3 regions of the Romboutsia sp. MSSM.1001216sp_RTP31141st1_G3_RTP31141_220114 genome follow, and region 2 is predicted to be linked to each of the others. Evidence: predicted binding sites of a transcription regulator. Region 2 holds the regulator's gene; each other region holds the start of a gene.
What was found. Region 2 encodes HrcA, which represses chaperone genes, less so after heat shock. Its sites were predicted from a motif close to TTAGCACTCNNNNNNNNNGAGTGCTAA; they were not measured.
Positions count from the first base shown of each region.

Region 1: clpB (ATP-dependent chaperone ClpB) is a predicted target of HrcA. The motif match lies at 3,990-4,016, and genes of this name have one in related genera.
Region 3: ABCP60_RS15775 (co-chaperone GroES) is a predicted target of HrcA. The motif match lies at 1,673-1,699, and genes of this name have one in related genera.

Region 1 covers NZ_JBCIUO010000001.1:883,522-891,642, forward strand. The annotation lists gene ABCP60_RS04455 (helix-turn-helix transcriptional regulator) at 1-1,127, opposite strand, end outside; gene clpB (ATP-dependent chaperone ClpB) at 1,316-3,913, opposite strand; gene ABCP60_RS04465 (hypothetical protein) at 4,143-4,571, opposite strand; gene ABCP60_RS04470 (Bax inhibitor-1 family protein) at 4,724-5,389, opposite strand; gene ABCP60_RS04475 (hypothetical protein) at 5,479-6,066, opposite strand; gene ytaF (sporulation membrane protein YtaF) at 6,241-6,858, shown strand; gene ABCP60_RS04485 (Na/Pi cotransporter family protein) at 6,897-8,121, opposite strand, start outside.
Region 2 covers NZ_JBCIUO010000001.1:90,362-98,482, forward strand. The annotation lists gene lepA (translation elongation factor 4) at 1-822, shown strand, start outside; gene ABCP60_RS00485 (amino acid permease) at 1,000-2,316, shown strand; gene hemW (radical SAM family heme chaperone HemW) at 2,466-3,608, shown strand; gene hrcA (heat-inducible transcriptional repressor HrcA) at 3,708-4,724, shown strand; gene grpE (nucleotide exchange factor GrpE) at 4,743-5,300, shown strand; gene dnaK (molecular chaperone DnaK) at 5,457-7,295, shown strand; gene dnaJ (molecular chaperone DnaJ) at 7,444-8,121, shown strand, end outside.
Region 3 covers NZ_JBCIUO010000045.1:43-3,042, forward strand. The annotation lists partial or broken gene groL (chaperonin GroEL) at 1-1,311, opposite strand, end outside; gene ABCP60_RS15775 (co-chaperone GroES) at 1,330-1,614, opposite strand; partial or broken gene cls (cardiolipin synthase) at 1,753-3,000, opposite strand, start outside.

The DNA of each region.
Region 1 (8,121 bases), 790 kb from region 2:
TATTTATTATCTTTATTAACTAATTTTCTTAAATTTACTATTCTAGATATTATATCTTCAAACTCTTTATTTCCTTTTAAATTGATAAATGTTGTATTTAGTGAATCTATTAGTATTTGTAGTACATCTACATTTACTGACTCCTCTTTCTTTATATCATCAAGATTGTCAAAGTATGCTATTTGATTAAGTTGCCTAGGTATATCTGTACCCAAATATTCTAAACTATCTACCAATCTATTTAAGTACATTAATGAAGCTTTTATATCTCCTTTTTTTAAATTAATATGTGCTAAGTTTGAATTTAAAAATGAACCCATTTGATTTCCATCATATACTAACTTGTCAATATCGATAGCTAATTGATAATACATACTAGCTTTAGAGTAATCTATACTATTCTCGTCCATATCATCTTTGTAACTATAGTAAGAAATGGCTAGTCCCATGCAAGACGTTATAGCTTCTCCAATTGAAGTATTTAAATTTTGTTGCATAAGTTTTCTTGCTTCATTTATTTTATCCTGTTGCATATATATAAGAGGTAGCATTACATCTGGATTGCAATTTGGTTTGTATATTTTTTTTAAAACTTCTTCAGCCTTATCATTTTTATCTACTATCATATAGTTACTGCTTAATTGCATAAGAGAATATTCTTTTAACTCTATATCATTTGTATTATCTACTATATCTTCTAAAATTTCTATTATTCTATTTGTTATATCTTCTTTATTTAAATCTGTTTCTTTTATCATAGCAAGAGAATAAATATGAGTTAGTTTAAATTTAAGTTTGTAATTAGATGGATAATTTTTCATATAACTTTCACATAGTTTAATAGACTCTTCTATTGAATTTATAGATATTAATTCTTCACACTCTTTAATTATTTTTGCGATATCATTTTCATCAAGTTCTTTTCTATAATTTAACAAATCATCAATACTTACTTCAAAGTAATTTGCTAGTACAGGAAGATATGTTATATCCGGAAAACTTACACCCTTTTCCCACTTAGATACTGCTGGTATTGATACTCCAATAATACTTGCTAATTGTTCTTGAGTAATATTTTTCTTTCTTCTTAATAACTTAATATTTTCCCCTATTTTTATTTTCTCCATTAATTTACTCCTTTTATGTGTTATATTTATAGTATAAATTAAGTTTTGTATGTTAACAATGGACGTATAATTAACTTCTGATTAAATTTTTTAACTATTGGTTAAAACTATCATTTACATAAAAATAAAAGACTTAATAAGTTATAACTTATTAAGTCTTTTATTTTTGCGGTTTCAATTTTATTTAACTAGTTTTTAGTAGATACCTCTATATTTTCTCCATCGGCATCTATAACTACAGTACATCCGCTATAAACTTCTCCAGAGATTATTTTTCTAGCTATTTTTGTTTCTAATGTATTTGATATATATCTCTTAAGTGGTCTAGCACCATATACTGGATCGTACCCTTCTTTTGCCATAACTTCTTTAGCACCATCAGTTATTTTTATATCTATATTTTTTTCACTAAGTCTTTTTCTTAATGCATCTACAAATATATCTATTATTTTTTTGATTCCTTCTAAACTAAGTGGCTTAAACATTATTATATCATCAACTCTATTTAAGAATTCTGGCTTAAATCTATGTTTCATTTCATTCATAACCATATCTTTTGTAAATTCATCTATGTTTTCACCAGCTTCTAATAGATGATGACTACCTATGTTTGATGTCATTATTATAAGTGTATTTTTAAAGTCTACTGTTTTACCTTTATTATCAGTAAGTCTACCATCATCTAATATCTGAAGGAATATATTAAATACATCTTCATGTGCTTTTTCTATTTCATCAAATAGTATTACAGAGTATGGGTGTTTTCTAACAGCTTCTGTTAATTGACCTCCTTCTTCATATCCTACATAACCTGGAGGAGGTCCTATAAGTCTAGATACTGCATGTTTTTCCATGTACTCACTCATATCTATTCTTATAATGTTGTCTTCACTATCAAATAAGTTGTTAGCTAAAGTTTTAGCAAGCTCTGTTTTACCAACTCCTGTTGGCCCTAAGAATATGAATGAACCTATTGGTTTTTTCTCATCTTTAAGTCCTGCACGAGCTCTTATTACTGCATTAGATACTGCTGTTACTGCTTCATCTTGTCCTATAACTCTTTTGTGAAGATCATCTTCTAACTTAAGAAGCTTTTCTCTTTCACCTTCTACTAATTTAGTTACAGGTATGCCAGTCCATTTAGCTACTATTTGAGATATTTCATTTTCTGTTACTTCTTCTTTTAATAATGCATTTTCATAACTTGATGCCATTTTTTCTTCATGATTTTGTATTTGTTCTTCTAACTTTGGTATTATACCATATTTTAATTCTGCTGCTTTGTTAAAGTCATATTCTCTTTCATATCTTTCAACATCGCCTTTAGCCTTATCTAATTCCTCTTTTAAATTTCTTATATCAAGTATTTGTTTTTTCTCATTTTCATATTTAGCAGTCATTTCATCATTCTTAGATTTTAACTCTGCTAACTCTTTTCCTAGATTTTCTAATCTATTTTTACTTTTTTCATCATTTTCCTTAAGAAGTGCTTCTTTTTCAGTTTCAAGCGTAAATATTCTTCTTCTTACAGTGTCTAGTTCTGTTGGTAAAGAATCTATCTCACTTCTAATCATAGCACCAGCTTCATCTATTAAGTCTATTGCTTTATCAGGAAGGTATCTATCTTGTATATATCTATCTGATAATTTAGCAGCAGCTACTATTGCGTTATCATGTATTCTTATACCATGATGTATTTCAAATCTTTCTTTAAGCCCACGAAGTATAGATATAGTATCTGATACACTTGGTTCCTCTGCTATAACTGGTTGGAAACGTCTTTCAAGTGCTTTATCTTTTTCTATATATTGTCTATATTCATCAAATGTAGTAGCACCTATACAATTAAGTTCTCCACGAGCTAACATTGGTTTTATTAGGTTACCAGCATCCATTGCTCCATCAGTTTTACCAGCACCTACTATTGTGTGTATCTCATCTATAAATAGTATTATTTTTCCTTCTGAAGATTGAACTTCTTTAAGTACTGCTTTTAATCTTTCTTCAAATTCCCCTCTATATTTTGCACCTGCTATTAATGAACCCATATCTAGTGCATAAATAACTTTATCCTTAAGTCCTTCTGGTACATCTCCACGAACTATTCTTTCTGCTAATCCTTCAACTATTGCAGTTTTACCAACACCAGGTTCACCTATAAGTACTGGATTATTTTTAGTTCTTCTTGATAATATTCTTATAACTCTTCTTATTTCTTCGTCACGACCTATAACTGGATCTAATTTATTTTTCTTAGCTAAATCTACTAAATTAGTTCCATATCTAGTTAGTGCTTCATAAGTGCCTTCAGGATCTTGAGTTTCTACTCTTTGACTTCCACGAACTTGTGATAGTACTTCTAAGAAATTACTTTTATTTATATTGTATTGTCTTAATACTTTTCCTACTGGTGTATTACCTTCCATATCTATCATAGCAAGCATTACATGTTCTACACTTATATAAGAATCTTTAAATTCTTTAGATATTTCTTCTGCTTTTATTAAAATTTCATTTATTCTTCTTGTAGCTGTAACACCTTGTGAACTTATACCTTCTCCATGAATTTGAGGTAATTTGCTCAGTTCCATATCTATACTATTTTTTACTGAATCTACTGATACACCCATTTTTTCTAATATATTAGGTATAAGTCCATCTTCTTGATTGACTAATGCACTTAATAAGTGTATAACATCTATTTGTTGATTATGGTTTTTAACACCTATATTATAAGCTTCATTTAAAGCTTTTTGTACCCTTACAGTCATTCTTTCTATATCCATATGTATCCCTCCACTATCATAATATATATTATTTTCAGTAAAATCTTAATTATTTATTTTATTTAGAATTTTCTTATTAGCACTCTATTGAGTTGAGTGCTAATAATTTATTAACTACAATATACTCCTATAAAAATACTTTGTCAATAGTTTTTTATCTTATTTGTCAATATAAAATATATAAAAGTAAAAGCACCTATTACAATTCATTGGAATAGGTGCTTTTACTTTAGCTTTTCATATTATATTCTTGTAATTTTTTAATGTTTTCTAATTCCTTTATAAAATCATTAGCCTGAATATAATCTATATATAAAAGACAAGAAACCTCTTTTGTTTTTTCACTTATTCTAGTAGTTATTCTAATATGATCCTCTAATTTCTTTGTGTAAAATTTGTATATTAAATCAAGGTGTACTCTATCTCCGTTTAATATTATATCTATACTTTCCTTAGGAATTTCCACATCTACATTTTTTTGAGTACAACCCTTAGATATATTATTATATTTAGTATATTTATAAGAATATCCCTTATAATCAAATCTATTGCTTTCCTTTATTCTATTTAATATATACTCTCCCTCTTCCTCTTTTAGAAAGTCTTCTTCTTCAAAGAAATAATATTTAGCGAAATAGTCTAATTTATATTTTCCCATAGTTTCCTCCTGAGTTATATAATAATAGTATTCCTATATTTAATAATTATATGAAGGTTATTTAGAATTAAATTATTGCAAATATATAAGGATTTAAGGATAAATAAAAAGACTAGATTATACTAATTAGTATAATCTAGTCTTTTTATTTATTAATCTTTGAATTCATATATTAAATTTAATAAATCTAGTAAGATATTTACAAAATCTAGATAAAGATTTAATACATGTATAGATAAATCATTCTTACTTATTATGTTTCCTGATTCTATGTCATATTTTATTAGACTTATATCATATAATATATATCCTGAGAATATTAATATACCCAGAACACTATATAATATATTTAATGTCTGTGAACCTATAAATATATTTATTATACATAGAAGTAAAAGTGATATAAGACCTGCAAATAATATAGATCCTATACCTAGGTAATGCCCAGCTTTCTTTCTATAAGATATAAAGGCTAGTATACCAAATAATATACAAGTTCCAAGTAAAGCATTAATTACTATAGATGTTCCTAAACTTTGTAAGTAAAAAGATAATAGTGGATATAAAAGTATACCATCTATAAATGTAAATAAGTAAACATAGTTCATAGAAAAACTTCTAGGTATTATACTTTTCTTAGATAATATTGCCATTATAAGTAAACCTATTATTAAAAATGGTAATATTAAATTTGCTACTTGAACAACACTTATAGGAATAAAAGCTTGCCCAAATGCAAACCCTATAAACATAAATAGTATAGATATTGCTAGATATTTAAAAATATCAGCCATTGGGTTTGTAATTTCTTTATGCATTTTTATCATCTCCATATATTATAAAAAACTATATATGTATTATACCATATATTGTTAAATTTATATTATATGAAATAATTTGTATCAAATTAGTTGATTATATTACTTATGCTATCAGAAATTTTATTTACTTTATCATTCGCTACATTTGTTAGGTTTTCTTTAGTATTTTCTATTTTAGATTGTATAGAGTTAATATCACTTTGTAATTCTTTTTCTTTATCTAAATAATTACTTAAATTAATATCTTTTATAAAATCATCTAAATTTTCAGATAAATTATTTTTGTATTTACCTATCAAAGTTTTTAATTTGTCATCTCCTATGTTAGCAAGTTCATCAATTGATGTAAGTTTATTTTCTATGTCTCTTAATTTCATATCATCTAAACTCAATATTTTGTTAGTATAATTAGATATCTTCTTTTGATCTAGATTAGTATTATTTGACTTATCTATAGAAACCTTATCTTCAATTTCTTCTACAGAGTCTTTATATTTGTTTTTTATTTCAGATAGCATATTATCTATCTCTTTTATTGATTCGTCTGATTTTTCTTCAACATTAGATACTGCCTTTTCTTGATCTTTTTGTATATCATTTTTATCGCAAGCCACAATACCTAATGACATTAATGATATTATAATTAATGATATTATTTTTTTATTGCACTTCATTTATATAACTCCTCTTAATATTTTAGTATTTATATTTTACCACTAAAATCTAACTATTTACAACCTTATTTAATTTAATCAAAATAAATTATACATTTATAATATTTTATAGTTAACAAAATACGAATTAATTAATATCTTAATATTAGTTAAATATTTTGGGGGTGTCATCCAATGCTACAATCTCTTCTCTTGGTGCTATCACTTTCATTAGATACATTTGTAGCTAGTGTTGCTTATGGTACAAATAAAATTAAAATTCCTTTTAAATCGGCATCTATAATAACATTAGTATCTACAATTACTTTAGGTATTTCTTTATTTTTGGGATCTTTGTTTAAAGATTTACTATCAGCCAATATAGCATCCTTATTAAGCTTTTTATTGTTATTAGGGCTTGGCATATTTAGATTATTTGAATGTATAATTAAAAGCTATATAGATAAAATATATAATAATCAAGCTCCTCTAACATTTAAATTATTTGATTTTAAGTTTGTACTTGAAATTTATGCGGATGAAACTAAAGCAGATTATGATAAATCTAAAATGCTTACACCTAAAGAAGCTTTTTATCTTGCAATAGCTCTTTCTTTAGATAGTTTAGCAGTTGGATTTGGAAGCAGTTTAGGATATATTAATTATGCAGAAGTTTTATTATTATCTTTAATTATTGGATTTTTATCTTTACTATTTGGTTGTATAGTAGGTTGTCATATTAATAAGATTAGCCATATTAATTTGTCTTGGTTATCAGGAGTAATGCTTATAGCTCTTGCATTTATAAGATAAAAAAAGAGTTATCTCATACTTGAGATAACTCTTTTGACTTATGCTACTTTATTACTGTTTGCTTTTATAACTTGTTGAGCTATATTTACTGAATGGTCAGATATTCTCTCTAAATTACTTACTATATCTAAATAAACAACTCCATTATCTATTGTGCATACACTCTCATCTAATCTTTTCATATGATTTTGACGACATACTTTTTCCATTATATCAACTTGTTCTTCCATTTTGACAACTCTTAATGCTAAATCCACATTATTAGATTCTAAAGATTCAAGTGCATAAGTATATGTGCTTAATACTTTGTTGTATATTTCAGTTAACTCACCTTTACATTCATCAGATAATTTTAATTCTTTAGTTAATATTATTTCTGATAATTCAGCTATATTTTCAGCATGATCTCCTATTCTTTCTATATCATTTACAGTATTGAATAGATAGTCAACACCTTCTCTTGAATCATCATTTAAAGTTGTTTTAGATAGCTTTAGTAAGAAACTTAGTATAGCTTTTTGTAATTCATTTATCTTTATTTCTTCATTAAATGCCTTTTTTATTTTAGCATCTGACATTTCAAGCACACCTTCCATTGAACAAATCAGAGCTTTCTTAGCTTTTTCACCCATTCTTAAAGTCTCTTTAATAGTATTTGATAAAGCTATAGATGGTGTTTCTAATATTCTTTCATCTAAGAATTTAACAGTTTTTCTCTCTTCTATTTCATCTTCTTTCTCTGGAACTAACTTCATAGTAAGTTTTACTATTAACTTAGAAAAAGGTAATAGTAGTATAACGTTAGTTATATTAAATAAAGTATGTGCATTAGCTATTTGTCTACTCACATCATTTGGATCTAAGTGTGTAACTACCATTGTTATTGGCTTACTTAGTAATAACATAAATACCAATGTCCCTATTACATTAAATGTTAAATGCATTGTAGCAGCTCTTTTAGCGTTTTTACTAGCACCTATACTTGATATTAATGAAGTAACGCAAGTCCCGATATTTTCACCATATAATATTGGTAAAGCAGATGATAATGGTAATATTCCTTCAGATGCAAGTGCAAGTAACATACCCATTGAAGCACTAGAACTTTGAACTATTGCAGTTATACCAAATCCAAGAAGTATACCAAGTATCGGATTATGTCCAAATGATACTAATGCATTAGTAAATCCTGAAAACTCTTTTAAAGGTGCAACAGCTTCCTTCATAAAATCCATACCTGTAAATAATATACCAAATCCTATA
Region 2 (8,121 bases):
GAATTTGAGGCTGAAACTTCAGCTGCATTAGGATTTGGATTTAGATGTGGGTTCTTAGGTCTACTTCATATGGAAATAATCCAAGAAAGACTAGAAAGAGAATATGACTTAAACTTAGTAACAACAGCACCATCTGTTATATACAGAGTTACTAAAAATGATGGGGAAGTTGTAATGATACAAAATCCAACAAACTTACCAGAACCATCAGAAATAAATATGATAGAAGAGCCAATCGTTAAAGGTGATATAATAGTTCCTAAAGATTATGTTGGTACTGTTATGGAGCTTTGTCAAGAAAGACGTGGAACAATGATAAATATGGAATACATAGATGAAAAGAGAGTTATGCTTCATTATGATTTACCACTAAATGAAGTTGTTTACGATTTCTTTGATGCATTAAAGTCTAGAACAAGAGGATATGGATCTTTAGATTATGAAATTAAGGGATACACTCCTTCTAAACTTGTTAAGCTTGATATATTAATAAATAAAGAGCAAGTAGATGCACTTAGCTTTATAGTACATGAATCTCGTGCTTATCCAAGAGGTAAAGCTATGTGTGAAAAATTAAAAAATGAAATACCAAGACATCAGTTTGCAGTTCCTATACAAGCAGCTGTTGGAAATAAAGTTGTTGCTAGAGAAACTATAAGTGCACTTAGAAAAGACGTTTTAGCTAAGTGTTACGGAGGAGATATATCTCGTAAGAAGAAACTTCTTGAAAAGCAAAAAGAAGGTAAGAAACGTATGAGACAAATCGGATCTGTAGAAGTTCCTCAAAAGGCCTTTATGTCAGTATTAAAATTAGATGAATAATAGCTAAAGTCAAAGGATTTTTCCTTTGGCTTTTTTATTATAAGTTCTATTAACTAAAATCGTGTGTAAAACCTGTCCTCATATCTAAATTCTAATAATAGATAAAAACTTGGGAATACTAAAAAATGCAAAGTATACAAAAATATCATAAATATAAACAGCACAAGGAGGACATATATGAATGGTAAGCTTAATAGTACCATAGGACTACCAGCAGCTCTTTCAACAGTTGTTGGTATGGTTATAGGGTCTGGAGTATTTTTTAAGCCTCAAGCAATATACACGGCAACCAATGGTGCACCAGGTCTTGGTATAATAGCATGGATATTAGGTGGTATTATAACTATTACAGCAGGATTAACTGCAGCCGAAGTATCAGCAGCTATACCTAAAACTGGTGGAATGATGACTTATCTCAGTGAAATATATGGAGAAAAAATAGGATTCTTGACAGGATGGATGCAAACGGTATTATATTTTCCAGGTACTATTGCAGCGCTTGCAGTTATATTTTCGCAACAGGTATCAGAACTTATGGGTTATGGTCCACAAAATATGGTAGTAGTTTTACCAGTATCTTTAGGAATAATAATATTTATAGCTTTGCTAAATACAGTAGGATCATCTTTTGGTGGATTTATACAAACTGTATCTACTATCTGTAAGTTATTACCTTTAATACTTATAATAATATTTGGATTTATAAAAGGAAATGGAAACCCAATATTAACACCATTAGTAGGAGGTGAAACTACTGTCATAGGATCTTTAGGACAAGTATTAATAGCTACACTATTTGCTTATGATGGTTGGATAAATGTTGGAGCTATAGCTGGTGAAATGAAAAGTCCAGAAAAAAATTTACCTCTAGCTATAGTTGGAGGTTTATCAATAGTTATGGCTGTATATATATTGATAAATTTAGCATATTTATGGGTAGCGCCAGCATCAGAACTTGCTACATCAATAGCTCCAGCTGCACTTGTTGCACAAAAAATATTTGGAAATACAGGTGGAAAATTAATATCCATAGGTATACTAATATCAGTATTTGGTGCTCTAAATGGATATTTACTTACAGCACCTAGGGTACCATATGTACTTTCAAAAGAGGGATTATTACCAGGATCAAAAATATTTTCTAAGTTAAATAAAGGTGGTTCTCCATACAACTCTATTTGGTTAATAGCCGGTCTTGGATGTATATATGCTTTATCTGGACAATTTAACCTGTTAAGTGATCTAACTATATTTATAATATGGGTATTTTATATATTTACTTTCTATGGAGTAGTTAAGCTTAGAAAAGAAAAACCAGATATGGTAAGACCTTATAAGGTTCCATTATACCCAATTGTTCCTATTGTTGCTATACTAGGTGGACTTTTTGTTATAATAAATCAATTAATAACAATGACTTTAGTTTCATTAGGAGGAATAATAGTTACACTTATTGGTTTACTAGTATATTCTTATAAAATTAAATTAAGATAAGTAAAAGGCATCTTTACATTTAGGTGCCTTTTATATATTTTAAATTAATAAAGCATTTTTAAATAGATAACAACTATCACATATATATTGTTATAATATAGTAAAATATATTTAATAATGTAAGCAATATATGAATAGGAGAAAAATAAATGTTAGGATTATATATACATATTCCATTTTGTGTGAGTAAGTGTAACTACTGTGACTTTAATTCATACAAATTAGATGTAAACTTAAAGAAAAGATACATAGATGATTTAAAAAAGGAAATGGAACTTTATAAGAAAGATATAGAAAAAGAAAATTATGAAAAAGAAATATGTAGTATATTTTTAGGGGGAGGAACTCCAAGCATACTAACATCTAATGAAATTGAAGAAATATTTAATAATATTTATAAGAACTTCAATATAAAGGATAATGCTGAAGTAACTATGGAGTGCAATCCAGGAACATTAACAAGAGAAAAATTAGAAACTATGAAAAAGTGTGGAGTAAACAGATTAAGTATAGGTCTTCAGGCAGTGCAAAATAATAAATTAAAGGAAATAGGAAGAATCCATACATATGAAGAGTTTGAGAAAAATTATAAAGAAGCTTTAGAGGTTGGTTTTGATAATATAAATGTAGATTTAATGTATGCACTTCCAAATCATAACATTGATGAATGGAAAGAAAGCTTAGAAAAAATTATTTCATTAAACCCATCACATATATCAGCTTATTCACTTATATTAGAAGAGGGCACAAAGTTATATGATATGTATGAAGACAATGAATTTGAACTTATAGATGAAGATACAGATATAAATATGTATAATCACACAATAAATTACCTAAAACAAAATGGGTACAATCAATATGAAATATCAAACTATTCAAAGCCAGGTTTTGAGTGTAAGCATAATATACTATACTGGAAGTGTTATCATTATATAGGGTTAGGTGCAGGGGCATCTGGATATCTAGGAAATATTAGATATAATAATGTAGAAAATCTAGATGAGTATCATAATATGATAGAAAAAAATGAAAAACCTATAAGCAATTTAGAAAATTTAAGTATAGAAGATAAAATACAAGAAAAAATATTTATGGGACTTAGAATGAATGAAGGGATATATTTTGAAGACTTTAAAAAAGAATTTAATATAGAATTCAAAAATAAATATAATAAGCAAATTGAGGATTTGAAAAATAAAGACTTAATAAAAGAAAGTAAAGTAGGTATTAAGCTTACCCAAAAGGGACGAGAAATATCAAATTCTGTATTTGTTGAATTCATAAATTAATTAGAAAGTGTTGACAAGAATAAAATAAAATGATATATAATATATATAATCTTTTTAGCACTCGAAAGTAGTGAGTGCTAACAGCGAGGAGTGAAGGTGATGGAATTAAATGAAAGAAAATTAAAGATCCTCAAAGCTATAGTTAAAGATTATATAGAAACAGCTGAGGCTGTAGGCTCACGAACTATATCAAAAAAACATGACTTAGGTGTAAGTGCTGCCACTATAAGGAATGAAATGGCTGACCTTGAAGAATTAGGATATTTAATCCAGCCACATACCTCGGCAGGTAGAGTTCCATCTGAGAAAGGATACAAGCTTTATGTAGATTCTCTTATGAGTCAAAGTGAACTTAGTGACGAAGAGAAAATTTTAATAGAGAGTTGTATAAATAAAAATGTTAATGATATAAGAGATTTAATTCATGAGACTTCTAAGCTATTATCAGAAATTACTAATTATACAACTGTAGCTGTTACTAAAAACTTAGTTAATCAAAGTGTTATAAAACACATACAGTTAGTTAGTATGAGTGATAACAACATTTTATTAATAGTTGTTACAGATAAAGGTGATATAAAAAATGTAAATTTAGCTACTAACACTCATTTAGATCAATCAAAATTAAACATAATTTCTGACAATCTAACTAGAAAATTATCAGGAAAAAGTATAGTTGATTTAGATGAAAAACTTATAGCATTTATAAAATATGAAATAAGTGAACATGCAGTGTTAATAGATGAATTAATAGATGCACTAAATTTTGATACCAATGATGATACATCAATTTCACTAAGTGGAGCAACTAATATATTTAACTATCCCGAATTTAATGATGTACTTAAGGCCAAGTCATTTTTACATATGCTAGAACATAAGGAAATGATATCTAGTATGGCTAAGTCAAAAGGTATACAGAAGGATAATGTTAATATAATCATTGGTAGTGATAATGATTTTGAGTTAGCGCAAGATTGTAGTATAGTTACAGCAACTTATAATATAAGTAGAGATCTAGTAGGGCGTATAAGTTTTATAGGGCCTACAAGAATGGACTATGCTAAGATTTATACAATTGTTAATTATATGAGTTTGATTTTTAACAAAAAATAGATTAAGGGGTGTAACATATTGCAAGAAAATAATTTAGAAAAAGAAAATGTAAAAGAAGAATTAGAAACTTCAAGTGAAATTGAAGAAACGACTGAGGAAGTTGTAGAAGACAATGTTACAGATATAAATGACAAATTAGAAGAAAATAAATTAAGAGAAGAATTAGAGGCTCTTAATGATAAGCATCAAAGACTTCAAGCAGAATATGCAAACTATAGAAGAAGAACAAATGAAGAAAAAGAAACTATAGGATTATTTGCAAATGAAAAAATACTAAACGATATAATACCTGTTATCGATAGTATGGAAAGAGCTTTAGAAGCTTGTGATGACAAAGAAGGAAGTATGTACCAAGGAATAGACTTAGTATATAAGCAACTTCAAGGAATACTTACAAAGTATGGAGTTGAAGCAATAGAAGCTGAAAATGCAGACTTTGATCCAAATTTACACTTAGCAGTAATGCAAGAAAGTGTTGATGGAGTTGAAGCAAATAAGGTTGTAATGGTACTTCAAAAAGGATACAAACTAGGAAATAAAGTATTAAGACCAAGTATGGTTAAAGTATCTTGCTAGTTTGATATAAATAGCAATAAAGTTTAAGAATTTAGCTAAAATATATCTTATGTTCTAGCAAAATTAGAACTTAGATATTTAAATATATAAAATAAATAATAACTAAATTCTATATAGAATAAAAATCATAAAAAATTATTTAGGAGGAATTTGGTCATGGGAAAAATAATAGGAATTGACTTAGGAACAACAAACTCTTGTGTAGCAGTATTAGAAGGTGGAGAACCACAAATAATAACTAATGCAGAAGGTATGAGAACTACTCCATCAGTAGTAGCATTTACTAAGGACGGAGACAGAATAGTAGGGGAGCCTGCAAAAAGACAAGCTGTTACAAATGCAGATAGAACTATAATATCAATAAAAACTCACATGGGAACAGATTACAAAGTTAATATAGATGGTAAAGATTATACACCACAAGAAATATCAGCTATAATCTTACAAAAATTAAAAGCAGACGCAGAAAGCTACTTAGGGCAACCTGTAACTGAAGCTGTTATAACAGTTCCAGCATACTTCACAGATGCTCAAAGACAAGCAACAAAAGATGCAGGTAGAATAGCAGGACTTGATGTTAAGAGAATAATAAATGAGCCAACTGCTGCTGCACTTGCTTATGGTATGGATAAGTTAGACCAAGATAAAAAAATATTAGTATTTGACTTAGGTGGAGGAACATTTGACGTTTCAGTTCTTGAAATAGGAGATGGAACTTTCGAAGTTTTAGCTACTGCTGGTAACAACAGATTAGGTGGAGATGACTTTGACCAAGTATTAATAGACTACTTAGCTGAAGAATTCAAAAAAGCTGAAGGTGTAGACTTAAGAAATGATAATATGGCTCTTCAAAGATTAAAAGAAGCTGCTGAAAAGGCTAAAAAAGAGTTATCATCAACAATGACAACTAATGTAAACTTACCTTTCATAACAGCTACTGCTGAAGGTCCAAAACACTTAACTATGGATATATCAAGAGCTAAGTTTGATGAGTTAACTGCTCATTTAGTAGAAAAAACTATGGAACCAACAAGAAGGGCATTACAAGATGCAGGTCTTTCAACTTCTGATATAGATGATGTATTATTAGTTGGTGGTTCTACAAGAATACCAGCTGTTCAAGAAGCTGTTAAGAAATTCATAGGAAAAGAGCCACACAAAGGATTAAACCCAGACGAATGTGTTGCTGCAGGTGCTGCTATACAAGCAGGTGTATTATCTGGAGATGTTAATGATTTATTACTTCTAGATGTTACTCCATTATCATTAGGTATAGAAACTATGGGTAACGTAATGACTAAAATAATAGAAAGAAACACTACAATACCAACTAAGAAGTCACAAGTATTCTCAACTGCTGCTGATAACCAAACTGCTGTTGATATACATGTTCTTCAAGGTGAAAGAAGTATGTCATATGATAACACTACTTTAGGTAGATTCCAATTAACTGATATACCACCAGCTCCAAGAGGAATACCTCAAATAGAAGTTACTTTCGATATAGATGCTAACGGTATAGTTCACGTTACTGCTAAAGACTTAGGAACTGGAAAAGAGCAAAAAGTTACTATAACTTCTGGAACTAATTTAAGTGAAGAAGAAATAGAAAAGAAAGTTAAAGAAGCTGAAATGAATGCTGAAGCTGATAAGCAAAAGAAAGATAAAATAGAAGCATTAAACCAAGCTGATTCAACTATATACCAAACAGAAAAAACTTTAAATGAATTAGGTGACAAAGTAAGCGCTGAAGATAAGAGTGCTATAGAAGCTGCAATAGCTGAACTTAAGGCAGTTAAAGATAAAGAAGAGTCAACAGGTGAAGAAATAAGAAAAGCTATGGATGAAGTTATGAACAAATTCCATAAGGTTTCTGAAATGATGTATCAACAAGCACAAGCTGAGGCTGGGGCTCAGGGTGGCGAAACTGGTCAAGGTGCTCAAGACGATAACGTTGTAGATGCTGACTTCACAGAAGTAAATGACGAAAAATAGGTTACGAAAATATATAGTTTAATATATAATAGAAAAGAGTATCTTTTCATAAGTAGATAGTTATATACTAATACTTAAAAATAATAATAGCTTGTAGTATGATATTCTACAAGCTATTATTTTGTAATAATAAAGGTGGTGACAAATAATGAGTGCTAAGAGAGATTATTATGAGGTGCTTGGTGTAGATAAAAGTGCCGATGCTCAAGCCCTTAAAAAAGCATATAGAAAACTTGCTATGAAGTATCACCCAGATAGAAATCCTGGTGATAAAGAAGCAGAAGAAAAATTCAAGGAAATAAATGAAGCGTACGAAGTATTATCAGATGATAGTAAAAGACAAATGTACGATCAATTCGGACATGATGGTGTAAACGGTCAAGGAGGATTTGGTGGCCAAGGAGGATTTGGTGGTCAAGGATTCGGTGGATTTGAAGATATATTTGGTGACATGTTTGGTGATATATTCGGAGGTGGATTTAGCAGTGGTAGAGCCAGAAGAAGAGGTCCAGAGCGTGGAGCAGATATAAAACAAAGTGTTAGTATAAGCTTTGAAGAAGCTGCATTTGGAAAGAAAGTATCTGTAAAGATAAATAGAAGTGAAGAGTGCGAAGAATGCCATGGAAGCGGAGCTAAGCCAGGAACATCTAAGAAAACTTGTCCAACATGTAATGGTACTGGAGAAGTTAGAACTGTTCAAAGAACTCCATTTGGTAATATAGCATCAAGTAGACCTTGTAGTGCTTGTAATGGAGAAGGTGAAGTTATAGAATCACCATGTCCAAAGTGTCACGGTAAGGGATATAATAGAAAAGTTAAGACTATA
Region 3 (3,000 bases), on a different contig from region 2:
TAATTGTACTTCACCTTCTAGTGTCTCTATTAACTTATCTACAACTGGTATAACACTTACTAATGCAGTACCACCACCAGCAACTATACCTTCTTCTACAGCCGCTCTTGTAGCGTTAAGTGCATCTTCTATTCTTAATTTTCTTTCTTTCATTTCAACTTCTGTAGCAGCTCCAACCTTTATCACAGCTACTCCACCAGCAAGTTTAGCTAATCTCTCCATTAACTTTTCTGTATCAAATTCAGAAGTAGTTTCTTCTACTTGATGTTTTATTTGATTAACTCTATTTTCTATAGCTACCTTATCACCAAATCCATCTACGATTGTAGTACTTTCTTTAGTAACTTTTACAGAACCAGCTCTACCTAACATAGTTAAGTCAGCTTCTTTTAAGTCATATCCTAATTCGTCAGATATAACAGTTCCTCCTGTAAGTATAGCTATATCTTCAAGCATTGCTTTTCTTCTATCTCCAAATCCTGGAGCTTTAACAGCAACAACCTCAAATGTTCCTCTTAATTTATTAACTACTAATGTAGATAATGCTTCTCCATCTACATCTTCAGCTATTATTAATAACTTCTTACCTTGTTGAACGATTTGCTCAAGAACTGGTAATATGTCTTGTATATTAGATATTTTTCTATCTGTTATTAATATATATGGATCATTTAATACAGCTTCCATCTTATCTACATCTGTTACCATGTAAGCAGATACAAATCCTCTATCAAATTGCATCCCTTCAACAGCATCTAATTCTGTATGCATAGTTTTAGATTCTTCAACTGTTATAACTCCATCTTTTCCTACTATTTCCATAGCTTCTGCTATTAACTTACCAACTTCTTCGTCTCCAGCAGATATAGAAGCAACTTGAGATATAGATTCTTTAGTTTCTATAGTTCTTGATTGTTTCTTTAATTCTTCAACTGCTACTTCAACAGCTTTTTGTATACCTTTTCTTAGTAATACTGGGTTAGCTCCAGCAGTTACGTTCTTTAATCCTTCTCTTATTATAGCTTGAGCAAGTACTGTTGCAGTTGTAGTACCATCTCCAGCTACATCATTAGTCTTAGTGGCAACTTCTTTAACTAATTGAGCTCCCATATTTTCAAATCTATCTTCTAACTCTATTTCCTTAGCTATTGTAACACCATCATTAGTTATAAGAGGTGCACCAAATTTCTTATCTAATATAACATTTCTTCCTTTAGGTCCTAATGTAACCTTAACTGTATCTGCTAATTTGTTAACACCATTTTCTAAAGCTTTTCTTGAATCTTGTGCAAATTTTATTTCTTTAGCCATTTCTATCCCCTCCTATTATTATTCAACTACTGCTAATATTTCACTTTGTCTTAATATTGTGTACTCTTGCCCATCTATTTTAACTTCTGTTCCTGCATATTTTTGGAATAAAACTTTATCTCCAACTTTTAATTCCATAACTATTTCTTTTCCGTCAACTATTCCACCTGGTCCTACTTCTAAAACTTCAGCCATTTGTGGCTTTTCTTTAGCAGCTCCTGGTAAAACTATACCACTTGCAGTTTTTTCTTCTGCTTCTAACATCTTAATAACTACTCTGTCAGCTAATGGTCTTATTTTCATATTTTTCCCTCCTAAATGAATTGTAAATATGTAAAATTTGTTATAAACAAAATAATTGTTATCACTCTTTAGATTAGAGTGCTAACAATTATTATAATATATTAACTTCCCATATTTTTCAATAGTTTTTGTTAAATTTTATAATATAGGTGAAAACAATCTAGCTATTGATTCTCTAACCTTTTTACCTAATTTACGCTTAGAAAATTCATCTAATGTTAACTCTTCGCTATTCTTTAAATCCTCAAAAAAATCTTTACTCATTCTTTCTACAATTTCTTTATCATATATAAATGCATTTATTTCGAAGTTAAGCATAAAACTTCTTAAATCCATATTCGCAGATCCTGTAGATGCTATTTTATCATCTATTATCATTATTTTTGAATGTATAAATCCTTTTGTATATAAATAAACTTTTCCCCCCGAGTTTAATATATCATCAAAGTATGAATAAGAAGCATTATTGACTATTTTATGATCAGCTATCTTCGGAAATACAATTCTTACATCCACTCCACTTAGCGCTGCACTTTTAAGTGCTATAAGTATACTTTCATCTGGTATAAAATAAGGAGTTTCTATATAAATACTTTTTTTAGCTTGGCAAATAGCGCAAAAATAAGCATATCGTATAGATTCCCAATCACTATCAGGTCCACTAGCTATTATTTGAACCATACTATTACCACATCTTTGAGGACTTGGGAAATATTTATCTTCTGTTATTATCTCTTTTGTTGTATAGTACCAATCTGTTAAGAATATCATTTGTAACATATACACTGAGGTTCCTTCTATTTTTATATGGGTATCTCTCCAGTATCCAAACTTTTTATTTTTACCCATATATTCATCACCTATATTTAGGCCGCCAGTGTATCCAATTTTTCCATCTATTATAGCTATCTTTCTATGATTTCTATAATTTAGCTTTCCACCTGTCAATGGAAATTTAGCTGGTAAGAATGCTACTATTTCTATTCCATTTTCCTTCATTTCATTAAAAAACTTTCTGTAAAACCAAAACCTCCAACATCCTACATCGTCATATAATATTCTTATCTTTACACCCTCATTGGATTTTTTGATTAATAAATCTTTTAATTCTCTTCCTATTTCACTATCTTTTATAATGAAGTACTCTAAATGTATATGATTTTTTGCATTTTTTATGTCTTCTAGAAGATTTTTAAATTTTTGATTTCCATCAATATATACACTTACTTTATTATTCGTCGTAAATGGAAGTTTTCCTGTATTAAGTAGTAAACTTATTACCCTTTTTTTGCTATAGTCTTCTATATTTTCATTTAATAATTGATTTGTATTAATTGTACTTTGTTCTGTATTTGCAATTTCTTTTATCCGCTCTAGATTTTCAAA